2 linked regions of the Spartinivicinus poritis genome follow. Each later gene encodes a partner of the first gene's protein in a complex. Links are inferred from orthologs where the notes say so. Each region holds a gene or a part of one and is shown on either strand. Other genes may lie near its edges.

Region 1 (12,161 bases):
GAAAGCCAAGCTTAAGGTTCAGTTAGTTGGCTGCGGCACTATTCTAGAAGAAGTACGCGCTGCTGCTGATATTTTACGTAAAGAATATAAAGTGGAATCTGATATCTGGAGCGCCACTAGCTTCAATGAACTACGTCGCGAAGGACTGGATGCTAAGCGCTGGAACATGCTAAACCCTGATGCAGAACAAAGAGTGCCCTATGTCACTGAGTGTTTTACTAATCGCCAGGGTCCTGTCATTGCTGCAACGGACTACATGAAGTTGTATGCAGATCAGATTCGTGACTTTGTTCCAACTACTTATATCACCCTTGGCACCGACGGTTTTGGTCGCAGTGACTCTAGACAAAAACTGCGTGAATTCTTCGAGGTTGACCGTTACTACATCACTGTTGCTGCCTTACATGCCTTAAAAGAAGAAGGCAAAGTCGATAGCAAAGTGTTAATTGATGCAATGAAGAAGTTCAACATCGATCCAACCAAAACCAATCCACTGTATTGCTAACCAATAGGTGTCAGTAGATTAAAGGGTAAACTATGTCAGAAGAAATCATTAAAGTCCCCGATATTGGTGGTAGCGAAGACGTTGAAATTATCGAAGTATGCGTCCAAGCTGGCGATACAGTTGCAGAAGAAGACTCACTAATTGTGCTTGAGTCTGACAAAGCCACCATGGAAATTCCCTGCCCCAAAGCAGGAACAATCCAAAAGCTATTAGTGCAAGTAGGTGACAAAGTCTCTGAAGGCAGTGAAATTGTGGCCCTGGCCGCAGAAGGTGCTACTGAAGCACCAGCGGAACCTGCTCCTGCTGCAGAAGAAACCGCTACAGCAGAGCCAGCCCCAACACAGCAACCTGCTGCTCAAGCACCAACTGCTTCAGCCATTGAGCCAATTACCGTGCCTGATATTGGCAGTGAAAACGTGCCTGTCATCGAAGTATGCGTAAAAGAAGGTGATGAGATTGCTGAAGAAGACTCAATCATCGTGCTTGAGTCTGATAAAGCCACCATGGAATTTCCTGCTCCTAAAGCAGGTATCGTCAAAAGCCTGAAAGTGAAAGAAGGCGATACGGTTTCCATGGGCGACCTAATCTTAGAGCTGGAAACCACGTCTGCAGCACCACCAGTGGCAGAGCAATCCGCTGCGCCTGCGCCAACAGCTGCGCCAGCTCAAGCACCACAAGCAGCTGCACCACAACCACAAAAATCTGCGACATTAGATAAGCCAAGCCAAAATGTTCATGCTGGTCCAGCCGTTAGAAAACTGGCCCGTGAATTTGGAGTGGATTTGTCACTGGTTAAAGGCTCTGGCCCACGTAGCCGAATTCTTAAAGAAGATGTGCAAGCCTACGTTAGCGAGCAGCTGAAAAAAGCGAAAGCCCAACCTACTGGTGCTACTGGTGGTGCCGGTATTCCTGAAGTGCCAGCCGTTGACTTCTCACAGTTTGGGCCTGTTCGTGAAGAGCCAATGTCACGGCTGCGCAAAGTGGGTGGATTCAACCTGCATCGTGCTTGGTTAAACGTACCTCATGTTACCCAATTTGACGAAGCTGACATCAGCGAACTGGAAGCCTTTAGGCAAGCACAAAAGGCGAAGGGAGTAAAAATGACGCCCCTTCCCTTCTTAGTAAAAGCTTGCGCCCAAGCACTAAGAGCATTACCAAACTTTAATGCGTCACTAAACGCTACTGGTGATGGGCTGGTTTATAAAGACTATGTACATATTGGTATAGCAGTTGATACCCCAGATGGCTTATTAGTACCAGTCATTCGCGATGCTGATAAAAAAGGCTTAGTTGAACTTGCTAAAGAAACCATCGAATTGGCAGGCAAAGCTAAAGAGAAAAAACTATCGCCCGCAGAAATGCAAGGCGCTTGTTTTACAATTTCCAGCTTAGGTAGTATCGGCGGCACCGCCTTTACCCCAATCGTTAATACACCAGAAGTGGGTATTTTAGGGGTTTCCAAATCGTCCATGAAACCGGTTTGGAATGGTAAAGAGTTTGAGCCACGCCTAATGTTGCCTTTATGTTTGTCATACGACCACAGGGCAATCAATGGTGCCGACGCAGCACGCTTTACAGCCATCTTAAGCGATTTATTAGGCGATATACGGCAGTTATTGCTGTAAGCTTGCGAAACGCTTACCCTACAAAAAAGCCCCAACTTTGGGGCTTTTTTAATTTAAAGACAAAATATACACACCCAACAATATAATCTACATACCCACAGCGAAGGATATATTTATTTCCAATCCCAACTTTGAATAGGATGCCCAAACAGTGAACTCCAGACCCCTACTTTAACTCCTGCACTACGCCCCCATGCAGTTAATAATAAGTTATCACCAGCTTCGCTAACTACCCGCTGACCTTCGATTTTCCATTTTTGCCCTTTACCACTATCACAGCTTTTTAATACAGCACGATCACCCCGACTCGCTATATCACTTACCGCTAAACAGTTGCCTGATTTATGCTTTAACCGACCTTGGTCATCATGTTGCCATAGTTGCTTTTTATTAGTGGCACAGTTAGCCAGCTCTGCCTGGTTAGATGTATTAACAGACAAACAATAACCTGTGACTGATTTTAATTGTTTAAAGTCACCTGGATCGGGGTCAGGATCAGAGCCTGCGGTTTTGGCCATTTCCACAGCAAATGATGTAGCCATTTTGGCAAACTTATAAGCATGGTTCGCATTGTTACCAGATTTACTAATGGTATCACCTGTAGTATGTAATGCTTGGTTATGCTTACCAAAAGGTGCTTCTGATGGCATGGTAGCTGGGAAGCCTTGGTTATGCCAAGAGGCATGATCAGAGCAAGCATAGCCACATTGAGTAGTACCAATATTTAATTCAGGTGCATAATAATTTGCGACCTCTTTGAAAAAGTTATTCTGTGCACTATTGGTATAATCAGTAATAATTGCCGCATCAACCGCATCTCCCTGATAGTTGGTCATATCCAATTGCAGCACACCAACCACATTTTTCCCTTGGTTTTTATGAGCTTTAGCAATTTCTTGAGACCCCTTCAAACCTACTTCTTCTGCCGCATACCCCATAAATTTTAAGGTTCTACTAGGCTTGTAGTCATTATTCATTAAAACTCGAATCACTTCTGTAATCGTAGAGATACCTGATGCATTATCGTCAGCCCCTGGTGCACGGGCATTAATTCGATCACTACTGTATTGATTAATTGAGTCTAAGTGCCCACCGACTACAACGATTTCGTCAGCTAATTCATTCCCTTGTATTGTCATCACGACAGAGTCCTGATTCCAACTGTTGTGATTATACAGCTCAACTGATACATCGGATCGGCCCGCACTTAACTCAGCCCATTTGTCACGAATACGTTTTGCAGCATTGACACCAGTACTGCTACGATAATAACGGTTATTATATTCAGACAGTTCGATAATAAAGCTTCTAATTTCAGACTCTTTAATTTGAGGTAATAAAGGATTAATAATACTTTGCTGGTCAATCTTATAATCAATCAATGCTTGAGGCCTATTATCCATAAATGCTTGGATAGAAGCATAAGCCGCTTGCTCATTCTCATGCACCATATAACCACCACACCGCCTAAATTGCTTGTGCATATACATACTTAATAGTGGTAAATGTTTTTCCTGCACTTTAACCAAGCTTACCTTATCATTAGCTAAGTCAAATGATTTTTCATCTTGCATTAAACCTGGCATTTGCTGCTTTAACAAGTCATAACCATCTTTTCCAATAGTTACCCATACCTTTTCATTTGCTTGTGCAAAGCTAGCAAGTGCTAAGGCACTAGCTAAGCCTGTTAGCAATAAAAACTTTTTCATTGGTTCACCTTCCATGTGAAATAGAGTTGATAAAAAGTTAACTGCAATTTTTTATAATTATTATTAAACAAAAGCAACTTACTGATTACACCAGCAAGTCGCTTTGCATAACTAAAATTAAGTGTAGCTGGTTATGCCATTCACGAGAGCTTTTTAGAGATCCCCTTTACTTTTTCCAACTCCATTGCTGGATTGGATGATTGTTAAGAGAAGTCCAAACTCCTACCCTTGCGCCACTACGTGCCCCCCAACTCGTAAGTCGTAAACTTGAATCCTTCGCATTTTGAATAACATTACCATTGAACTGCCAACGCTGATAATCTTGTGAATTACACGAGCTTAAAACTGTTCGGCTCCCACGCTTGGGATTAGCACCTACAGATAGGCATGAATTATTGTCTGATTTAACTTTTAAGTACCCTTTATCATCCAATAACCATTGTTGATTATTTCCATTTTTACAGGATGATACAGTGATTGAGCCTCCTGCTGCAGTCAAACAATAGCCCGTACCCACCTGTAGACTCTTATATTTCCCGGTAGGATCAGGTGGGTCAACCTTACAACTATCACCCAAGCCAACTACTTTAAACGCTGTTTTTACATCAGCAACAGAATACCCTTTTTGCTTTGCTGCTTTCATTACATCACAAGCACCTTGTTCAAAAGTAGAATTTTTCTGCCAAAAAACCTGATTGGCTAATACCATTACATCAAAAGCCTTGCGAACGCCCCAGCCTTTCACTTCTGCTAGTTGATAAAAAGCTTTATTAAAAATACCACTAGAGTGATGCACATCCATTCCACTACGATAATCTTTAATATGCTCAATCGAACCACGATGCTTGCTAGGATTAGGGAAGTTTCGAATTCCTTTACCACTTTTAGTAATATCTGCTCCAACAATCCAGTCTACCTTTCCTCTCATAAAAAACTCAGCAGCTTCACCAGCCATATCAGAAAAAGCTTCGTTCATACCGCCAGATTGATTACGATAAACCAAATTAGAATTAAACTGAGTAAAGCCATGGCTAACCTCATGGGAAACAACATCCAATCCAGTTAAAGGGTAAAAGGTATTACGACCATCACCAAAGGTCATCGAACTGCCATTCCAGAATGCATTCTCATAATTTCTACTGTAATGCACTCTTAATGTTAATTTTGTTTTTAACGGTTTAACTCCATACCAATCGTTATATAGCTTAAATACAACCCCGCCAAAATAATGCGCATCGTTCAGCGGTGAATATGCACCATTAATTTCCTTTACCGTATTTTCAGGGCAGTTAAATCGATGAACAGAGCCACCACTGGTTGCATGATTAAGGTTAATGGTTTTTACGTTAGTATTTTCCATTCGACATTGATCATCGACATCCAAGTGATCAAAATCCTTACCATAATAGTATTTACCTGTATTTCTATTACCGCCTGGTCCTGTTGCTTTTTTTCCATGAGCCAAACCTTCCCAGTGATCAATAACTTCTCCCGTGTGAGCATCAATTATAAAAAAAGGCCGGGATGGAAAGCCTAAAGCATCTGTATAGTATGAAACCTCATAAACCAACTTAGGCTCATCATCTTCAAGATAGATAAATAATGCCTGTTGTTGATTTTCAAGCTTTAATGCTGATAAATGGCTGACTCCCATATACTGCTTTGCAATAAACTTTATTTGAGATTCATCTAAGTTGGGACGTAAGCTTAACGATAGGTCATCCAGGCCTATCACTTGAAAACCAGAAAAACGCTCATAAGCTCCATTTGCAGAACGAATTAATGTAAGGGTTAGCCCCCAAATTGGAATGTTATGATATTGTTGTTGGAAACGACTAATCGACTTTCCTGATTTAAGTAAAACCTGATTTACCAGCTCTACTCGTTCATTATTGGACATACCTAAAATAGTGGTAATCTGCTGACTTTGTGATAGGTTAATTGCTTTATTTAATTCGAAATTTGTTAAATCAACTTTTTCAATTGCAGCGTTTGCATTAGCTGCTAATACACTTATTGCGATAGTACTGATATGAAAAAACCTATAAAAACTCAAGCTATCCATATGTCACTCCTTAACATATTTTAGTTGACAGATAGTTTGAATTTTAGCCTGTCACTATAAAGTCACTGTCGCGATAGTTTTCCCATGAGACCACCCTCATAAAAAATACCAAACAGAAATCACAAAAAAACCCACCTTCATAATTTAGTCATAAAAAAAGCGGCTATTAGCCGCTTTTTTTATGCTATTAATACAACTTTTATTTCACAACTTTTATATTATCAATATTAAACTCTACACCTCGGTCTGGGCCAATAACCACCAGTTTAGCATCAACAAACTGGGAACCTTTGGCATTAAGCGTACCAGATAAAGTAAACCACTGACTATGAGTCACTACTTTACGAGCAATACGATGCCAGTAGTTACGACGAGGGTTGTTTTTGTCTGTATACAGCAGGTATAGAGAAACTGGTTGAGCTGTACCACGATAATTATCCAGCTTCACATCGGCTGACACTTGATAAGACTTGTTCGCTTCAACATGCCCCGTAACATCCACACCAGGTCCATAATACCAAGCATTACGATTATAACTTCTTAGGCTATAACGACCTTTAGATGCATGGTAGCTTGTTCTATAAAAGCCGCTATCTAAGCTAATTGCCTCATAATTCCAATTTTCAAAGCTTTCTTCAAATGCAATTGGATTATTGGGTGTTACTGGCTTGGTAACTTCTACCAGCTTAAATTCATCAATAATAAAGTCACGATTTGCTTGTGGACCGTAAGCAAATAATTTTAATTTCTCAACAACGGCCCTTGACGTTAATTTGAACTTTTTCTTTAGTGTGGTGAACTCTTTATTAGTAACAGAAGCATCCGCTAAATACTGAAAGCTCTGGCCACCATTAATTTCAAGGGTAATTTGTGCATCATCCCGAATGGTATATCGATCATCACCAACCAGTTTGATTTTTGCACTTACTTCATACTCATAGCCCTTTTTAACTTTATCAGTCACATCCTGCATAGGGCCCGAGTAAAAATATGGTCTATTTCTAACCTGTAGTCGATAATCTTGGCCACAGCTAGTTACTTTAGAAATTTGCTCTAGGTACCCCCCATGCCTAAACATAGACCAATCACTTATTTCGTTAAAATCTCCTTGCGATAATAAATTTTTCTCCATATGAGACTTTTTACAAAGTTCTGGAGTGGTTGGCTGAGCACCGCCCGTGCCAGTCTCACCATTACCAGAACCTGGGTTGGTTTCTGGGGTAGTTTCACCTGGATCAGTCTCTAATGGATGCTTTGTTGGCATAAACTCAGAAATTTGCTTAGCTAATTCATTTAGATTTTCTGAAGAGTCTGCACCATTGTATGACGTTTTTTCCACACCACATGCACGTCCATTACATTTATACAGGCTTGGGTTGGAAAATTGCTGCAGGCCAGTTGCTCTAAATACATAAGGATACGCCATAACTGTAGTGAAGTTACCCTGTTCACCATAGCCACGCCCCCACTTATATACACCACCCACACTCTTTTGTTTTAATGAATGGCCTAGCCCCATATTATGACCCAACTCATGGACAAAGGTATTATAACCACAGTCAACACCTACTAAGTTATAAGCTTGGGAGCTAGCACCATAATAGAATTTTCCTTCTGAGTTATATCGAGAAACATAACCTTGTGGCACATAGCCTATCCCACAAGTTATATAACCATCATTAGTGCGCTCTGCTAAATTAACTAATGTAACTATATCAGCACCGTGCTCTTTTCTTAACTTTTGTACATAGCTATCTGCACGAAACCCATCTAAATTATAGCCATTTACAGTTTGATAATAATTAGTTTTGAGTTTCTCAGAATGCACCAAACGCAATTGTAGATTAACATTACTATTGGCATATGCTTTATTCGCGTACGATATATAAGACGTAATTCGTGCATCAATATCACGCCCTTTATAAGTTTTAGTTGCAGCATCAGTATATAAAACCATTACATCAACTACAGTTTTTTGAGTATTTGCATATGCTGCATTTATAGACATAACAGCTGCAGTTAATAAGCTACTGCTAGCAAGGACAAATTTACCAAATGCTTTCATCAGGTGACTCTCCCTTGTATGAGGTGTAAAGTGTTGTCTATTAATTAACGCTCTTGCGGCGCTTGTAATTTCCCGCTAGATGCTACTGGAGGCTCATCAACAGCAGCTTTAATATTATTTTCATTTATTATTTGAGTTTCGCCTGAGCCATTATCCACAACGGCAGAATAAATGCCTTCACGAGTGGAAATAGTTATGTGAGTTTGAACCTTCCCTCTAGTCACAATGACGTTTTCTGTAGGATCTCCATCCACGATAACGCCTGTCCACACATGAACACCATTGAACGAATTTGCTGTATCAGTCAGTTTGGTAATAAATGATTTATTTAACTCTGGAATAGGAAACTCAAGTACCTGACCGACCTGAATCTGTTCAATATAAGATGGATCGACTTGTAGGTGATCAACAGGAATGTCGAATTTATCAACCGATTGTTGCTGCCCAGTTTCTTGCCAAAATACTACAGGTGTTCCATCTAGTTTCGGCAGTTGTGGCTTTTTCTTTGGTACAGGCAAGTTACTTGACTCAACCAATTCTTCTGATTTAGCAGTATTTTCAGCTTTATCAAGATTTTTGCTTAAGCCTTGCTGACTAATATTATTACTGACTTGATCAGCGGTGACTTGCTGGTCATTATTTTGAGTAACCCATAAGCCAACAGCAATACCTGCAACAGCACATAATGAGCCTGCAGCAAGCTTCCAAGACATCAAATTCAGTCTCCCCATGGTTATAAGTAATAGAATATGTTGCTAAGTGCTGGTTTTCTTGTGCTTTTTTGATAAACAACAAGAGTTGCTATATTTTTTCTCCCTTTACTAATAATCGCGTTAAAGGAAGTCACTAGTGGTACATACTAACTAGGTTATACAACAACTAACGTGTGGCGAATTATAATGTCGAGATTGATTTGAAAAAGAGACCCAGCTCACAAAAAATCGATTTAAAGGATCGCGAAACAAGAATAATTCAACAACTCAATAACCATAAAATGACTAGTCAGTTTCAGAATTAAAGAGGACGAAAGTGCGATAAGCCCAAAGAGATAAGTGCCCAAATAAATAACAAAAAAAGGGCTAATTTAATAAAGCAGAGAGTTTATTTTTTATTCTAGTTTCCCATCTACTTATCTTCAATAGGTCAACACGGGAGAGAGTAATATTTTTCTCAGGAGGATGGTCAAGCCCTGCTAACACAGGTACTGGCAATGTGTCAATAATAGCATTAATATTGTCAAAATTATTATCACTTATAACATCTATAACCCAAGCAGATACTTTTTTGCTTTTTATCATATCAAGTGAGGTCGGTGTTTCTGATAGCCTAACTACCTCAACCTGATAACCAAGCTGATTAACCAAATTAGTAAGCACAGCCTGGCTTCTATCAGAATCAATTATCAACCCAACAACGGGGCCTAGTTCTACTTTTTCAATACACAGCACTTTCTGAATAGTAGTTACGAACTCACGACTAACAACAGGTACTGAAATACATGCTTGAGCCCCCAAGCTGATTGCCATTTTCCCTAAATAGCGGTCATTCCACTCATTAATCACTATGATGGGTATACTTGAAGCAACAGGGTCACTTCTTAACAGCTGTATAAGTGATAAACAAGTAATACCCTGCAAGTCAGCACTGATTAAAATAACATTTGGCAAAAAGCGCTTTACCATCACAGCAGCCATTAACGGCTCATTACAAACCAGCGCATCCATGGCAAGACGGCAAACCATATTATCAAGCAGTTTCGATGTATTTCCTGAATGCCCAATTAATAATCCTTTAAGTGCAATATTAGAACTCCAATGTTGCTTAGTTGAGCAAAGTGTTAGCTCGCCATGGTCAGCATTAGCGTTCATACATAGTAAACCTTAAACTGCAGGATATTAACGTTTGGAGTAAATAGTTAGTAGACAAGCAAACGTGGTTTAATTTGTAGATATATATTTTCAAGAAAAATATATAAGCACTTACTTTTATACTATGCAGAAGAGTCTGTTAATTATGACATCCATAATTTAGTTATAAACTAATGCCATTATCTACCAGACATGCCATAGTCATTCTTACCAAAGTAATCTATCTTACCAGCTATCTATTCGGCCAATTAGTTACTTGGCCAGTAAATTTAACTACTTACATTGCCTTTGTGAGTTAGCATTAGACTACATAATTCTTACTATTAAAATCTGCTAATCTGCATTCTTAGACTCTGATCAATAATTTAGAGCCGACCAATTATTTATTGATCACTAAAAATAAAAAGTGACTCGCACTCCCATAGCCAAAGCGAGTAGCTTTTAGAGTCACCCCCTAAGAAGCGAGCTAAATAATGCTCTCTCTTATATTCAGCAAGCGTTACAACAGCAAGCTTCGAAGAGCTTAGAAAATATATAGGGAGCAGAGCTGAGGCTGGGTGAAATAGTAGTTATCGAATTATTCACGAAGTGTATAGGTGGGAAAGTTAAGCAAACACAGTTATATCTATTTACAGCAACTTAACTACAAGATATTTTTTAATGTTAAGCTCTAATCAGGTTAATGAAGTAAGACCTTAACTCTGAGTAATCAGAAGGCCTTCTCTCTAGCATATAACTAGAATGTAGGCCTAATCATGATTAACTGACAACTCTATAACATGCTGATCAGAGGGTTGAGCATTAGCCTTATAGTCGTCAGCATTCTCAGCATTAGTGCCCAAAATGAAGGCAGCGCATACAGCTGTCAGCATGATGGCACAGGCTTTCAATAGGTTTTTATCAAACATATTTGCCACCTCAATCAATATATAAATAAATATCTACCTTGTAACTGGGCTTGATTATAGAAGTCTACTTAATAAAAAAAAGAGAACCTACGCACAAGATTCAATCCCAGCTGTCAAAAAAATTATCACTTGTGGCCTTGGTCTCTTTGCTTTTTTGCGTGATTACACATTGTTACAAATAGGTAATAACGCTTATCTATAGGTGTCTACTCACAACAAACTAGTACCAAACCCCACAACTATCAAAACTTAACAGGTGTATCACTATTTGACACTATTTTTTCTTTACACTGATGTCATCAATGAAGAAGTCATTACCTGGCTCAGGGCCAAACAGATACAGGTGAATAAATTTAACATTGCCTTTTGCCTGGAAGCTCAAATCCCCCGAGACCTTAGTCCACTGCTGACCAACTGGTAACTTAGCTGTTTTAACTCTATGCCAGTGGTAGCCCTCATCATCCACATAAAAAAGCTGGATATCAATCAGCTGCTCTTTTGCCTGATCAGCTGCCTGCCTGGCACTCAAGTTAAATTGGTATTGCTTACCACTTTCTAACAAGCCTTTTACATCCAAAGCAGGCCCTGAATACCAGTGACTTCTCCCTGACACTTTCAAGCTGTACTGACCAGTTTCAGCTACTTCTTTTGAGCGAGAGACCTGATCAACTCCAAAGAAAGGAATCCAGCCATGTAAACCTAGTTCAAAGTCATGATTGAACACGTCTGTATTTGGTTTAGGGGGCTCTCCACCGACTTGGGCCAGCTTAACTTCATCAACATTCAGCGCATACTCAGCTTTAGGACCAAACAATAACACCTGAACCTTTTTCAATTCACCTAATGCTTGAATTTTAAACTTATTTTTCACCAAGCTCATTTCATTACTGGTAATAGATTTATTGACTAAATACTGGTAATGAACACCCACTTCATCAGTTATTTTTAGAGCTATTCGGGCCATGCCTCTAATTTGCTGCTTGGAATCTATCTGCATTTTTGCTGATATTTCGTATTCAGTATCAAGCTTTACTTTTTCCGTAATATCTTGAATAACGCCATCATAAAATGCCTTACGATTTTTAATGGATAAAATATTATCTTTACCACAAGATTTTTGTTTCTCAACTTTTTCTAAGCTCACGTTACTGTTGTGGAAAGACTTCCAAGGATTGAGACTGTTAAAGTCACCTTCTACAATCAGGTTATTAGCCATATGAGGTTTCTTACAAAGATCTGTGTTTGGTTTATCATCATCACCTGGATCTGGGTTATCGTCTCCACCAGGACAATCTGGCCCACCAGAGCCACCATCAGGCTTATCATTAGATTTAATAATTGCAGACACAATATTTGAATAGTCAGAGTCGCCCATCTCATTAACAGCTTTTACTCGATAATCATAATGCTTATCCA
Region 2 (12,188 bases), on another replicon or contig:
AAATACCAGCTGCTCATTGGTATAAATAACCTGGTTGGGATTAAACGGCTCTCCTGCTAATAAACCAGCTAATTGCTGCTCAGTAGGATTTTTCTCAAACTGAGCAAGTAACGTTTGGTACTGCTCTTTGACAGGCAGCTGCCTCAACTGAAACACCGTCTGAAATACAACCGTATAAGTGCGATCAGACCAATGCTGCCAAATATCTGGATGCTCATGTTTAACGACTGTTAACCCACAACAGCAACTAACCACTCCAATTAACTGAGTCAACCAAGCAAACCGAGCCTGCTCCCAGTGACGAAGCCCAAGCCAAACAGCAACAGGCGGCACAATACACAAAACACCTAAGATTGAGTGCCGCTGATAGGCAAGCCAAAAAAAGTAGCCTCCCCCACTCACAAATAAAGCAAGCCCCAGAGCCAGCAATGCAAACGCCATACTTTACCAATCAATTTCAAAAAAGGGCAAAGATTAGCGAACACCCACTCAATTAACAAATACTTGCCGATAAACTGTTGTTTTTTTACTGACTAGAGTTAGAAACAGCCATTATTTCTCGGTATAGAGCATGGTTTTTAATACGGAAGAGTGAAACTCTCGTTGATAGAGCACCAACACAACAATGGTGGTTGCAACCATATACAACCAGGGTGTTATAAACCAAGCCAGGGTGGCTAAGCCAAAGTAGAAAGAGCGAAGCCCATAGTTAAACTGATTGCCAGCCATAGATAATACTCTGGCTGACCGAATCGCAAAGCTGTCTCGCTCCTGCTCTGATACATCATTTTCATCTTGCCGCGGGGCACTGCCAATCAGTACTGAGCTGAAATTGTACTGCCGCAAACTCCAGGTAAAAGAGAAAAATGCGTAGACAAAAATAATGATCATAATCAGAATTTTGTATTCCCATAACTGCAGGGAAGTAGAAGACACCAGCGGCATATTACTTAAAAAGCCAATCGCCTCATCTGTTGCAGCTAAGGTAGTGACTAAGCCAGCCACAATTAAAATGGCTGTTGATGCAAAAAAAGACACATTACGCTCTAAATTGGCAATAATACTGGTATCGGCTATGAGGTTTTCTCTACTCAGCACTCGCCTCATCCAATCTTCCCGGTAAAGATGCAACACCGAGGCTAAACAAGGGGTCACCTTGCCATAATACCAGGCAAACCAACTGTAGCCAGTCCAACAACAGAAAAACCAAGCCACTGCCAACACATCCAACCACTGCCCAAACATGCCATACCTCAGTATTACTACAAAAAACCAGTGCTGCGCTCGATAACAGCTTTCAGTTTCTATAACTACCTAATAACAACTTTCGGGTAAATAAGCAGAAATCCCAACGACAAGAAAAGTAACCATTAACTATTGCAGTCTTATTGCAGGCAAACTACCAACAATAAAAAAATAAAAGGCAAAAAAAAGCCGCAACAAACGTTGCGGCAAGTCGGGGTAACAAACAACCGGAAATCGAAAAGTCTATCTATAAAACACTCAGCATTTCAGAAGCAGGCACATAGCCTAACCCTTGGGCCACTGAAACGCTTTCACAAGTCACCTTGCCACGACAAACATTCAAGCCATTCAATAAGTGAGGATTTTCTGCCATCGCTTGCTTGGCACCTTTATTAGCCAGTTCAATGACGAAAGGTAAGGTGGCATTGTTTAAAGCCATTGTTGATGTACGAGCCACTGCACCTGGCATATTAGCCACACAGTAATGGACTATATCGTCCACAATATAAATTGGATCAGCATGGGTCGTTGGCTTGGACGTTTCCACACAGCCACCTTGGTCAATCGCAACATCAACAATCGCCGCACCAGGTTTCATGGCTTTAATGTGTTCGCGAGTAATCAACTTAGGTGCTGCAGCACCAGGAATCAAAATACCACCAATCACCAGGTCAGCACTCAATACATGATCAGTAATCGCTTGCTCAGTTGAATAAACCGTTTTAATTCGATTGCCATACACCAGATCCAACTGACGTAATACATCAACTGACTTATCCAGAACTACGACATCAGCGCCCAAGCCAACCGCCATAGCAGTAGCATTCTTACCAACAACACCACCACCCAATACAACAACCTTGGCAGGCTCTACACCCGGTACACCAGCTAATAAAACACCACGACCACCGCGGTACTTTTCTAAACAGTGAGCACCCGCTTGAATAGACATCCGTCCAGCCACCTCAGACATTGGTGCTAACAGAGGTAAACGTCCAGCCGCATCAGTCACGGTTTCATAGGCAATGCAAGTAGCGCCAGAAGCAATTAAGTCTTCTGTTTGTGGTACATCAGGAGCCAAGTGAAGGTAAGTAAATAACGTATGTTTTTCAGTCAAACGCTTTCTTTCGACTGCTTGAGGTTCTTTCACCTTCACAATCATTTCTGCTTTTTCAAATACAGCTTCTGCTGTATCCAGGATAGTAGCGCCTACTGCTTGATAATCAGCATCAGAAAAACCAACGCCATCACCAGCTGTGGTTTCAATAAACACTTGGTGGTTATGGTTAACTAATTCTTTAACCGCTGCCGGTGTCAGACCAACCCGATATTCGTGGTTTTTAATCTCTTTAGGTACACCAATTAACATAGCAACAGACCCCCTATCGTTATAATGGTTACTACTTCGTTATACCCTTTTTAGGTATAAATTATTTGCATACTGCTACAAAGCGGATGCGGGGCATCCATTGGCTTGCAGCGATTTTATTTAGAAAGTTTATACATACCCGGCGAAGGGTATGCAGGACTATTTGCTCAGTATAGCGACAGATTTACAGAATTTCACTTCAAATTTTAGCTTTAATTAGTTTATTTATCTAAAAATAATATCATTAAAAGAAATAACATCTATTCATTACAGCCACAAAAAAAGCAGCCTAAAAAGACTGCTTTTTTTATGATTGTGCTTAAATCAATACGCAAAACGAAGGTGCTTTAGGGTAGGCCGTCAAACAACGAAGCCCTAGGAGCCTATAATACATAGGTGACTAGGGTGAGTTGTGCAGACAACACCCCCTAAAGTGCATTCGTGAAGCGTATTTATTTCCAGCCAGTGAGTTCTGCTAATGCATCCCCAATCTCAGCCAAGCTGCGAACGGTTTTAACGCCAGCATCTTCTAATGCAGCAAACTTCTCGTCAGCGGTACCTTTACCACCAGAAATGATCGCACCAGCGTGGCCCATCCGCTTTCCTGGAGGTGCAGTGACACCTGCAATGTAAGAAACCACTGGCTTAGTAACATTGGCTTTAATGTAGGCAGCCGCTTCTTCTTCAGCGGTACCACCGATTTCACCAATCATCACAATCGCTTCAGTTTGTGGGTCTTTTTCGAACATTTCTAAAATGTCGATAAAGTTGCTGCCTGGGATTGGATCACCACCAATACCGACACAAGTAGATTGACCAAAGCCATGATCAGTAGTTTGTTTAACCGCTTCATAAGTCAAAGTACCAGAGCGAGAAACAATACCCACTTTACCTGGCTTATGAATATGACCTGGCATAATACCGATCTTACATTCACCCGGAGTGATGACACCTGGGCAGTTAGGGCCGATTAAGCGTGCACCTAACTCGTCGCATTTTACTTTGGCATCCAACATATCTAACGTTGGAATACCTTCAGTAATACAAACGATCAGTTTGATCCCAGCATTAGCCGCTTCCAAAATAGAGTCTTTACAGAAAGGCGCTGGTACATAAATAACAGAAGCTTCTGCTCCCGTTTGCTCAACGGCTTCTTTAACGGTATTGAAAACAGGCAGGCCTAAGTGAGTTTGACCACCTTTACCAGGAGTCACTCCACCAACCATGTTAGTGCCGTATTCAATGGCTTGTTCTGAGTGGAAAGTCCCCTGAGAACCTGTAAAACCTTGGCAAATAACTTTAGTGCCTTTATTAATTAAGATACTCATTATTATTTACCCTCCGCGGCTTTAACTACTTGCTGAGCAGCATCGGTCAGGCTGGTAGCAGCAATAATATCCAGGCCACTCTCAGCCAGGCGCTTAGCACCTAACTCAGCATTGTTACCTTCAAGGCGCACGACAACTGGCACGCTGACACCAACATCTTTAACTGCGCCAATAATACCGTCAGCGATCAGGTCACAACGTACAATACCGCCAAAAATATTCACTAAAACCGCTTTTACATTATCGTCAGACAAGATAATTTTGAATGCTTCAGCAACCCGCTCTTCAGTAGCACCACCACCCACGTCTAGGAAGTTAGCTGGGGCTCCACCGTGTAGTTTAACGATGTCCATGGTACCCATCGCCAGACCAGCACCATTAACCATACAACCAATGTTGCCATCTAATGCAACATAGTTAAGCTCCCAAGAAGCGGCATGGGCTTCACGGGCATCTTCCTGTGAAGGGTCGTGCATTTCTTTTAGCTTAGGCTGACGGTACATAGCATTACCATCGATATTAATTTTGCCATCTAAGCAGTGCAGGTTACCTTCAGAGGTAATAACCAGCGGGTTAATTTCAAGCAGCGCTAAATCGTAGTCTTGGAATAGTTTCGCCAAGCCTAAAAAGATTTTGGTGAACTGCTTAATTTGGGCTGGATTTAAACCCAATTGGAAAGCAATTTCACGGGCTTGATAAGGCTGCGCACCCACTAATGGGTCAATAATTGCCTTCAGAATTTTTTCTGGGGTTTCTTCAGCAACTTTCTCAATCTCTACGCCACCTTCAGTGGAAGCCATGAAAACAATACGGCGAGTTGAGCGGTCAACTACTGCGCCTAAATACAGTTCCTGATCAATATCAGTGCAAGACTCAACCAAAATTTTACTGACTGGCTGGCCTTTTTCGTCTGTTTGGTAAGTGACTAAGTTCTTACCTAACCAATTAGCTGCAAAGGCTTTTACTTCGTCTTTAGAGCTAACCAGCTTAACGCCGCCGGCTTTACCGCGTCCACCTGCGTGAACTTGCGCTTTCACCACCCACTTGTCACCACCGATTTTATCAGCGGCTTCAGCAGCTGCTTCGGGGGTATCTACCGCATAGCCTTTGGAGACAGGCAGGCCATACTCAGCAAATAATTGCTTCGCCTGATACTCATGAAGATTCATGCTTCTTCTACCGTTTGTTGTGCTGTAATTCGAGTTGCACTTAACTCAATCAACAGTACTCTATGTCATTTACATAATGTAAATGCTAAAGCTCTGTTAACCCCATTAAAAACTATAGCAATCGACATTTAGAGTAGCCTAAATTCGCATTGCTATAGCAAAAAGGCAGCTTGGCTTTATGAAAACCGAGCTACCAAACCTAATTACTTACGACGCTTTTTATTGGCGATGTGAATAGCATGGCCATCAACCGCTAATGCAGCTTCATGCAATGCTTCAGATAAGGTTGGATGTGAGAATACAGTTAAGCCCAAGTCCTCTGCACTAGAGCCGAACTCCATAGCAATAGCACCCTGTTGCACCAGCTCAGCTGCGCTTGGTCCAACAACGTGAACGCCTAAGATACGATCAGTTTTTTCGTGGGCAATCACTTTCACGGTACCTGCTGTATCGTTAGCAGCCATCGCACGACCACTGGCAGCAAATGGGAAAGTACCCACTTTGTAGGGTTCGCCAGACGCTTTCACTTCTTCTTCAGTTTTACCGACCCAAGCCACTTCTGGGTGAGTATAAATAACAGAAGGAATTAAATCGTAGTTCATTTGAGCAGCCTGGCCAGCAATTAATTCAGCTACCATAATGCCCTCTTCTGAGCCTTTATGGGCTAACATTGGACCACGCACTACGTCACCCACTGCATAAACACCAGGCACTTCTGTACGACACTGGTCGTCAACAAAAATAAAGCCGCGCTCGTCCATCTTAACACCAGAGTCATCTGCTAACAGATTTTCAGTGTAAGGACGACGGCCTACGGCAACGATGACTTTATCGAAAATTTCTTCGCACTCTTCGCCTTTCTCATCAGTGTATTTAACCGCGACTTCTTTACCACGAACTTCAGAGCCTGTTACTCGGCAGTTTAAGCGAATGTCTAGCTTTTGCTTTTTGAAAATCTTGGCCGCTTCTTTGGCAATTTGCTGGTCAGCTGCAGCCAAGAAGGTATCCATCGCTTCAAGTACGATCACTTCAGCACCCAATCGGCCCCAAACACTACCTAACTCTAAACCAATTACACCTGCACCAATGACACCTAAACGTTTAGGCACTTCTTGGAATTCTAGGGCACCTGTTGAGTCAACAATTAACCCTTCCGTTAATGGCGTTGGTGGAATTTCAATTGGACTAGAACCGGTAGCAATAATAATATTTTCAGCATTCAATAGCTCAACACTGCCGTCATGCTTAGTCACTTCCACTTGCTTACCTGCCAGTACTTTACCAGCACCTTCGTAAGCCGTGACGCCATTAGCTTTAAATAAACCTGCGACACCACCCGTTAAATTTTTAACAATCTGGTCTTTACGCTTAATCATGGCAGGGACATCAATATCAACGTTGCCTACACTGATGCCATGCACTTTAAAATGGTCTTTTGCTTCTTCGTATTTATGGGAACTATCTAATAAGGCTTTTGAAGGAATACAGCCGACATTAAGGCAAGTGCCGCCTAAAGCCACTTTACCGTCTTTACCAATCCACTTTTCAATACAAGCCGTTTTTAAACCCAATTGTGCAGCACGAATAGCAGCAACATAACCAGCAGGGCCTGCACCAACTACCACAACATCAAATTTTTGAGCCATGTTCAATGTCCTAAATCAATTTTGCGCTTGGCAAATAAACCTGGAGGTTGCTGCATTTAATTAGTTAAAAGAGCGATGCAGCAACCTCATTATTCTGAGAATAAATTAGGTGCTTAGATTTCCAGTAAAATACGAGCAGGATCTTCCAGCATTTCCTTGATAGCGACTAAGAAAGTCACTGCTTCTTTACCATCAAGTAAACGATGGTCATAAGACAGGGCTAAGTACATCATCGGTAGTATTTCTACTTTGCCATTCACTGCCATTGGCCGCTCTTGAATTTTGTGCATGCCTAAAATAGCAGTTTGTGGTGGGTTCAAAATAGGGGTAGAAATAAGTGAACCAAATACACCGCCGTTAGAAATAGTGAAAGTACCACCAGTCATTTCATCAATCGATAGCTTGCCATCGCGCGCTTTTAAGCCATACTCACGAATTTTCGCTTCAACTTCAGCCAGCCCCATATTTTCAGCATTACGTAAGACAGGCACGACCAGACCACGATCAGACGAAACAGCGACACCGACATCTTGATAGCCGTGGTAAACAATATCATTACCGTCAATAGAGGCATTTACGGCTGGATAACGCTTCAGCGCTTCCACGGCAGCCTTGACGAAAAATGACATAAAACCTAAGCGAGTGCCATTATGCGACTTTTCAAACACATCTTTGTACTTGTTGCGCAAGTCCATAATAGGCTTCATGTTAACTTCGTTAAACGTTGTTAACATCGCTGCAGTTTGCTGGGCTTGGACTAAACGCTCTGCTACACGCGCACGTAAACGGCTCATGGGTACGCGTTTTTCTTCACGAGGGCCACCACTAGCAACCGGTGCTTGTGCCGCGGCTGGTTGAGGCGCAGCGGCTGGCGCTGACTGCCCTGCTTGCTTAGCATGCGCTAACGCATCTTCTTTAGTGACTCGACCACCTTTACCTGTGCCTTTAATTGCACTGGGGTCAAGGCCATGTTCATCAGCAATTCGACGAGCAGCTGGGCTTAAAATAGCGTCACCTTCGGCTACCTGACTAGCGGCTGGTACTGCTGCTTCTGCAGCCGGTGCAGTTTCTGCGGCTGGCGCTGCAGATGCGGCAGCGCCTTCTTCAAATACGCCAATAATCGCTTCACTTTCAACCACATCGCCTTCAGCAGCGACAATTTCTTTTAACACACCATCAGCAGGTGCAACGACTTCTAAAACCACTTTATCAGTTTCAATATCTACTAATAATTCGTCGCGGCTGCAGGCTTCTCCCACTTTTTTGTGCCAAGTGGCGACGGTGCCGTCAGCAACCGATTCAGGGAAAGTAGGTGCTTTTATTTCAGTGGCCATGTTGTTTCCTTAAAAACCTTTAATGTTTACTGCTTGTTACCCAATCTTTAAATAAGGCGCTGTTACACGCCCTTCAATCATTAAATAGTGAAAGCGTCATCTACCAGCTTTTGCTGCTCTTCCACATGCACTGACATATAGCCACAGGCAGGGGCTGCAGAGGCTTCCCGACCTGCATATTCTAAATACAGCTGCTTGTTAGGATGTTCTGCTATCACCCGGCGCATATGATGCTGGCTAGAGTACCAAGCCCCCTGGTTCATAGGCTCTTCCTGACACCACACCACACGCTCTAAATTTGGGTACTGTGCAAACACAGCTTCCAAATCTTCGTGGGGGAATGGGTAAAGTTGTTCAATACGTATAATTGCTGCATCGTTAAGATTTTCTGCACGACGCTTTTGCAGTAAGTCGTAATAAACCTTACCACTACACATAATTAAACGCTTAACGTTAGCTGGCTCAATATCATCCACTTCTGGTAATACCGTATGGAAGCTACCTTCTGCCAGTTCTTCTAAGGTTGAAACAGCAAGTTTATGGCGAAGCAAACTTTTGGGTGTTAAAGCAATCAGCGGTTTACGCAGCGGACGCAACACTTGTCGTCTAAGCATATGGAACACTTGTGCAGGGGTTGTGGGTACACAAACCTGTACATTATGTTCCGCACATAACTGCAAATAACGTTCTAACCGAGCTGATGAGTGCTCAGGACCCTGTCCTTCATAACCATGGGGCAAGAGCATGGTTAACCCACACAATCGTCCCCATTTGTGCTCACCACTGGTAATAAATTGATCAATAACCACCTGAGCACCATTAGCAAAATCACCAAATTGTGCTTCCCAAATGACTAGTGCATTTGGGGTAGTGGTTGCATAGCCATACTCAAATGCCAGCACCGCTTCTTCTGATAAGAATGAATCATAAATATCAAAGGCTGGCTGATCTTCGGCAAGATTTTTTAGTGGAATATAAGCTTCACCGTCTTTTTGATTATGCAATACCGCATGACGGTGAGAGAAAGTACCACGACCTACATCCTGACCCGTAATCCGAATGGGATTGTCCTGATGCAATAGCGTGGCATAAGCCATAGTTTCCGCAAAACCCCAGTTGATGGGTAAAGCACCCGCTGCCATTTTGCGGCGGTCTTCAATGATTTTCCCTACCTGGCGCTGAACAACAACCCCGTCAGGAATATCGTGTAATTTATTAGCCAACTCTTGCAGTACATTAACATCAACCCGAGTGTCATGTTTTGCAGTCCACTCATGACCGATATAGGGTGCCCAATCAACAAACAGCTCTTTGTTAGGCTCTTTTACCAGGCTTTTCACAACATGCTGGCCATTATCCAATGCGGTGCGATAGCCTTCGAATATCTGCTTGTCCTCTTCGGCAGTCAACGTCCCTTCTTTAATCAGGCGCTCTGCATACAAAGTACGCGTGGTTGGTTGACTTTTAATAACTTGGTACATCAACGGCTGTGTACCAGAAGGCTCATCCGCCTCATTGTGGCCACGACGGCGATAACAAACCAGGTCAATGACCACATCTTTTTTAAACTGCATCCGGTAGTCTAAAGCCAGACGAGTGACAAATAATACGGCTTCTGGATCATCGCCGTTCACATGCAGAATTGGCGCCTCAACGATTTTAGCGACATCAGTGCAATATTCTGTTGAGCGGGCATCATCCTGACGACTGGTGGTAAAACCAACCTGGTTGTTAACAATAATATGGATGGTACCGCCTGTCTTATAAGCCCGGGTTTGCGACATTTGCAGGGTTTCCATTACCACACCCTGACCAGCAAATGCTGCATCACCATGAAGATTAATAGGTACCACTAAATCACGATTAACATCATTACGACGATCTTGACGCGCCCTTACCGAACCTTCAACGACAGGTGAAACAATTTCCAGGTGAGATGGGTTAAATGCCATCGCCAAGTGAATTTCACCACCAGGCGTCATCACATTAGATGAAAAGCCTTGATGGTATTTCACATCACCTGAGCCTTCATCCTGGAGTTTTTTCCCTTCAAACTCATCAAATAAATCAGCGGGGTTTTTACCCAGGATATTCACTAATAAATTCAAGCGACCCCGATGGGCCATGCCAATAACCATTTCTTTGGCACCATAGGAGCCGGCCCGTTGAATGAGTTCATCAACCATTGGCACTAAGCTTTCGCCCCCTTCCAGACCAAAGCGTTTAGTCCCTGGGTATTTAGTGCCTAAATATTTTTCTAAGCCTTCTGCAGCTGATAGTCGCTCTAATAAATGCAGTTTGGATTCTTTGCTAATCGTTGGATGGGCTCGATTGGACTCTAAGCGCTGCTCAAACCAGCGACGCTCTTCTGAATCCACTATGTGCATAAACTCAGCACCAATGGTAGAGCAGTAAGTGTTTTTTAAACCTTGCCAGATCTCTTTAAGAGTGGCTTCGTCTTTACCGAAAGAGAGGGAAACTGTTTGAAATACGGTGTCTAAATCAGCTTGATTAAGCCCATGATGTTCCAAAGTTAAATCTGGGACTTGCTGACGCTGCTGAAGATTTAGGGGGTCAAGCTTGGAATTCTGGTGACCCCGTTGACGGAATGACTCAATCAACTCCATTACCTGAACTTGTTTTTTCTCATGTTCAGAAGTAACGGAAACCGGTGCCATTACATGGGAGGTAGATCGTTGTTTGGCTAGTAGCTGGAAGTGTTCTCGAATTGTTGCATGCGAAACATCTTGAGCACTGACGCCTTCAATTTGTGGCAATTTTTCAAAATAATCACGCCACTCTTCTGGGATGGCATTTGGATCACGCAAAAATTGCTCGTATAACTCTTCTACATAAGCTGCATTGCCACCAGATATATGCGCCGTCCGCCACATCTGGTGCATGACACCTTCTTGCATTCTTATTACCCCATGAGTAAGACAGCTATCCGGCAAGTTTTGTCAGGTTTTCACCCCCGATCAAGCAAAACTGCTTTTATCTAGGGCTAAACAGCTTATTACTTGTTGACCAAATAAGCTTAAGCTGCTTTACCAGATAGGCCGACAAACAGACTCGTTATATTTCGGTTCTAACACTCACACAAAAACCGGGGCATTACGGCAGTTGTATTTAAACGAAAATTAAACACAATCTACCAGCTCCGGCTATTCAGTTGCATGACAATACATAAAATTCAAAGCACCTTTTTAAAAGCCTATCTTTAAAAAGACGCTCTTATAAACGCACTCTATATAAGCACATTCTTACAAGTACATTTATAAGTGCATTATGCACTGCAATACAGTTAACCTTGCATGTAGGGCACCTGTCGGAAATACTCAACCAACTGACGCTTTGGGTTTTATACCTATTACCAAAAGCATTTAGTATAAGTACATCTAACCAAAATAATTAAAAGGGCCTGCACCCTCCCTTTTGATTATTTTGTCAGATATTCACAGGCAGAAAAAATATCCTACTGTAAATAACTTGACCTACCTGTTTAAATGCCCTACAAAAACAGGTGCACAGTATGAACTGAAACACCTGAAATTACTATTACTAAGTCCCACTCTTTAACAGCATTTGCCTAATGTGGCCAATGGCGCGAGTTGGGTTAAGCCCCTTAGGGCAAACATTGACACAATTCATTATACCCCGGCAACGGAATACACTAAAAGGGTCGTCTAATTCTGCAAGCCGCTCTTCAGTGTGCGTATCACGACTATCTGCAAGAAAACGATAAGCTTGCAATAAACCAGCAGGACCAACAAACTTATCAGGGTTCCACCAAAATGAAGGGCAGGAAGTAGAACAGCAGGCACATAAAATACACTCATACAAGCCGTCTAATTTTTCTCTGTCTTCAGGCATTTGCAACCGTTCAATTGCTGGTGCTGGTTCATCATTCAGCAGATAAGGTTTAATTTTCTCATACTGCTTATAGAATTGACTCATATCCACTACCAGGTCACGTACCACCGGTAACCCAGGTAATGGCCGCAAAATCAGTTTATTGCTACCTTTAGTGGCCTCTGATACAGGGGTAATACACGCCAACCCATTAGTGCCATTCATATTCATGCCATCAGAGCCAC

The links.
Region 2: the proteins of aceF (region 1) and lpdA are in contact, whole or in part, in a crystal structure (PDB 1EBD), measured with the Geobacillus stearothermophilus proteins. The link is inferred for Spartinivicinus poritis from one-to-one orthologs. Residues at the interface, in WP_033016211.1 of Geobacillus stearothermophilus: Ile130, Ala131, Met132, Pro133, Arg136, Arg140, Glu141, Asn155, Arg157; in WP_049624544.1 of Geobacillus stearothermophilus: Pro340, Ser341, Asp344, Tyr345, Arg403, Asp406, Val408, Glu431, Ala432, Gly433, Asp438.

The regions. Positions count from the first base shown.
Region 1 is NZ_JAPMOU010000007.1:159,200-171,360, forward strand. Bases 1-2,833 are described here. They hold aceF (dihydrolipoyllysine-residue acetyltransferase), read left to right. Parts: upstream 1-537; coding sequence 538-2,130; downstream 2,131-2,833. Other genes in these bases: aceE (pyruvate dehydrogenase (acetyl-transferring), homodimeric type), read left to right, coding at 1-505; ORQ98_RS08155 (M20/M25/M40 family metallo-hydrolase), read right to left, coding at 2,244-2,833. Also shown: more of ORQ98_RS08155, read right to left, coding at 2,834-3,839; ORQ98_RS08160 (M4 family metallopeptidase), read right to left, coding at 4,006-5,904; biofilm-associated metzincin protease Mep72, read right to left, coding at 6,104-7,969; biofilm-associated metzincin protease inhibitor BamI, read right to left, coding at 8,014-8,682; ORQ98_RS08175 (PleD family two-component system response regulator), read right to left, coding at 9,049-9,837; ORQ98_RS08180 (hypothetical protein), read right to left, coding at 10,587-10,745; ORQ98_RS08185 (carbohydrate binding domain-containing protein), read right to left, coding at 11,020-12,161.
Region 2 is NZ_JAPMOU010000003.1:279,753-291,940, forward strand. Bases 4,537-7,396 are described here. They hold lpdA (dihydrolipoyl dehydrogenase), read right to left. Parts: upstream 6,758-7,396; coding sequence 5,315-6,757; downstream 4,537-5,314. Other genes in these bases: sucC (ADP-forming succinate--CoA ligase subunit beta), read right to left, coding at 4,537-5,111; odhB (2-oxoglutarate dehydrogenase complex dihydrolipoyllysine-residue succinyltransferase), read right to left, coding at 6,871-7,396. In the rest of the region: ORQ98_RS04265 (hypothetical protein), read right to left, coding at 1-441; ORQ98_RS04270 (DUF599 domain-containing protein), read right to left, coding at 553-1,245; ald (alanine dehydrogenase), read right to left, coding at 1,493-2,614; sucD (succinate--CoA ligase subunit alpha), read right to left, coding at 3,067-3,942; more of sucC, read right to left, coding at 3,945-4,536; more of odhB, read right to left, coding at 7,397-8,091; ORQ98_RS04300 (2-oxoglutarate dehydrogenase E1 component), read right to left, coding at 8,172-11,009; ORQ98_RS04305 (succinate dehydrogenase iron-sulfur subunit), read right to left, coding at 11,653-12,188. UniProt on the Escherichia coli protein: Lipoamide dehydrogenase is a component of the glycine cleavage system as well as of the alpha-ketoacid dehydrogenase complexes.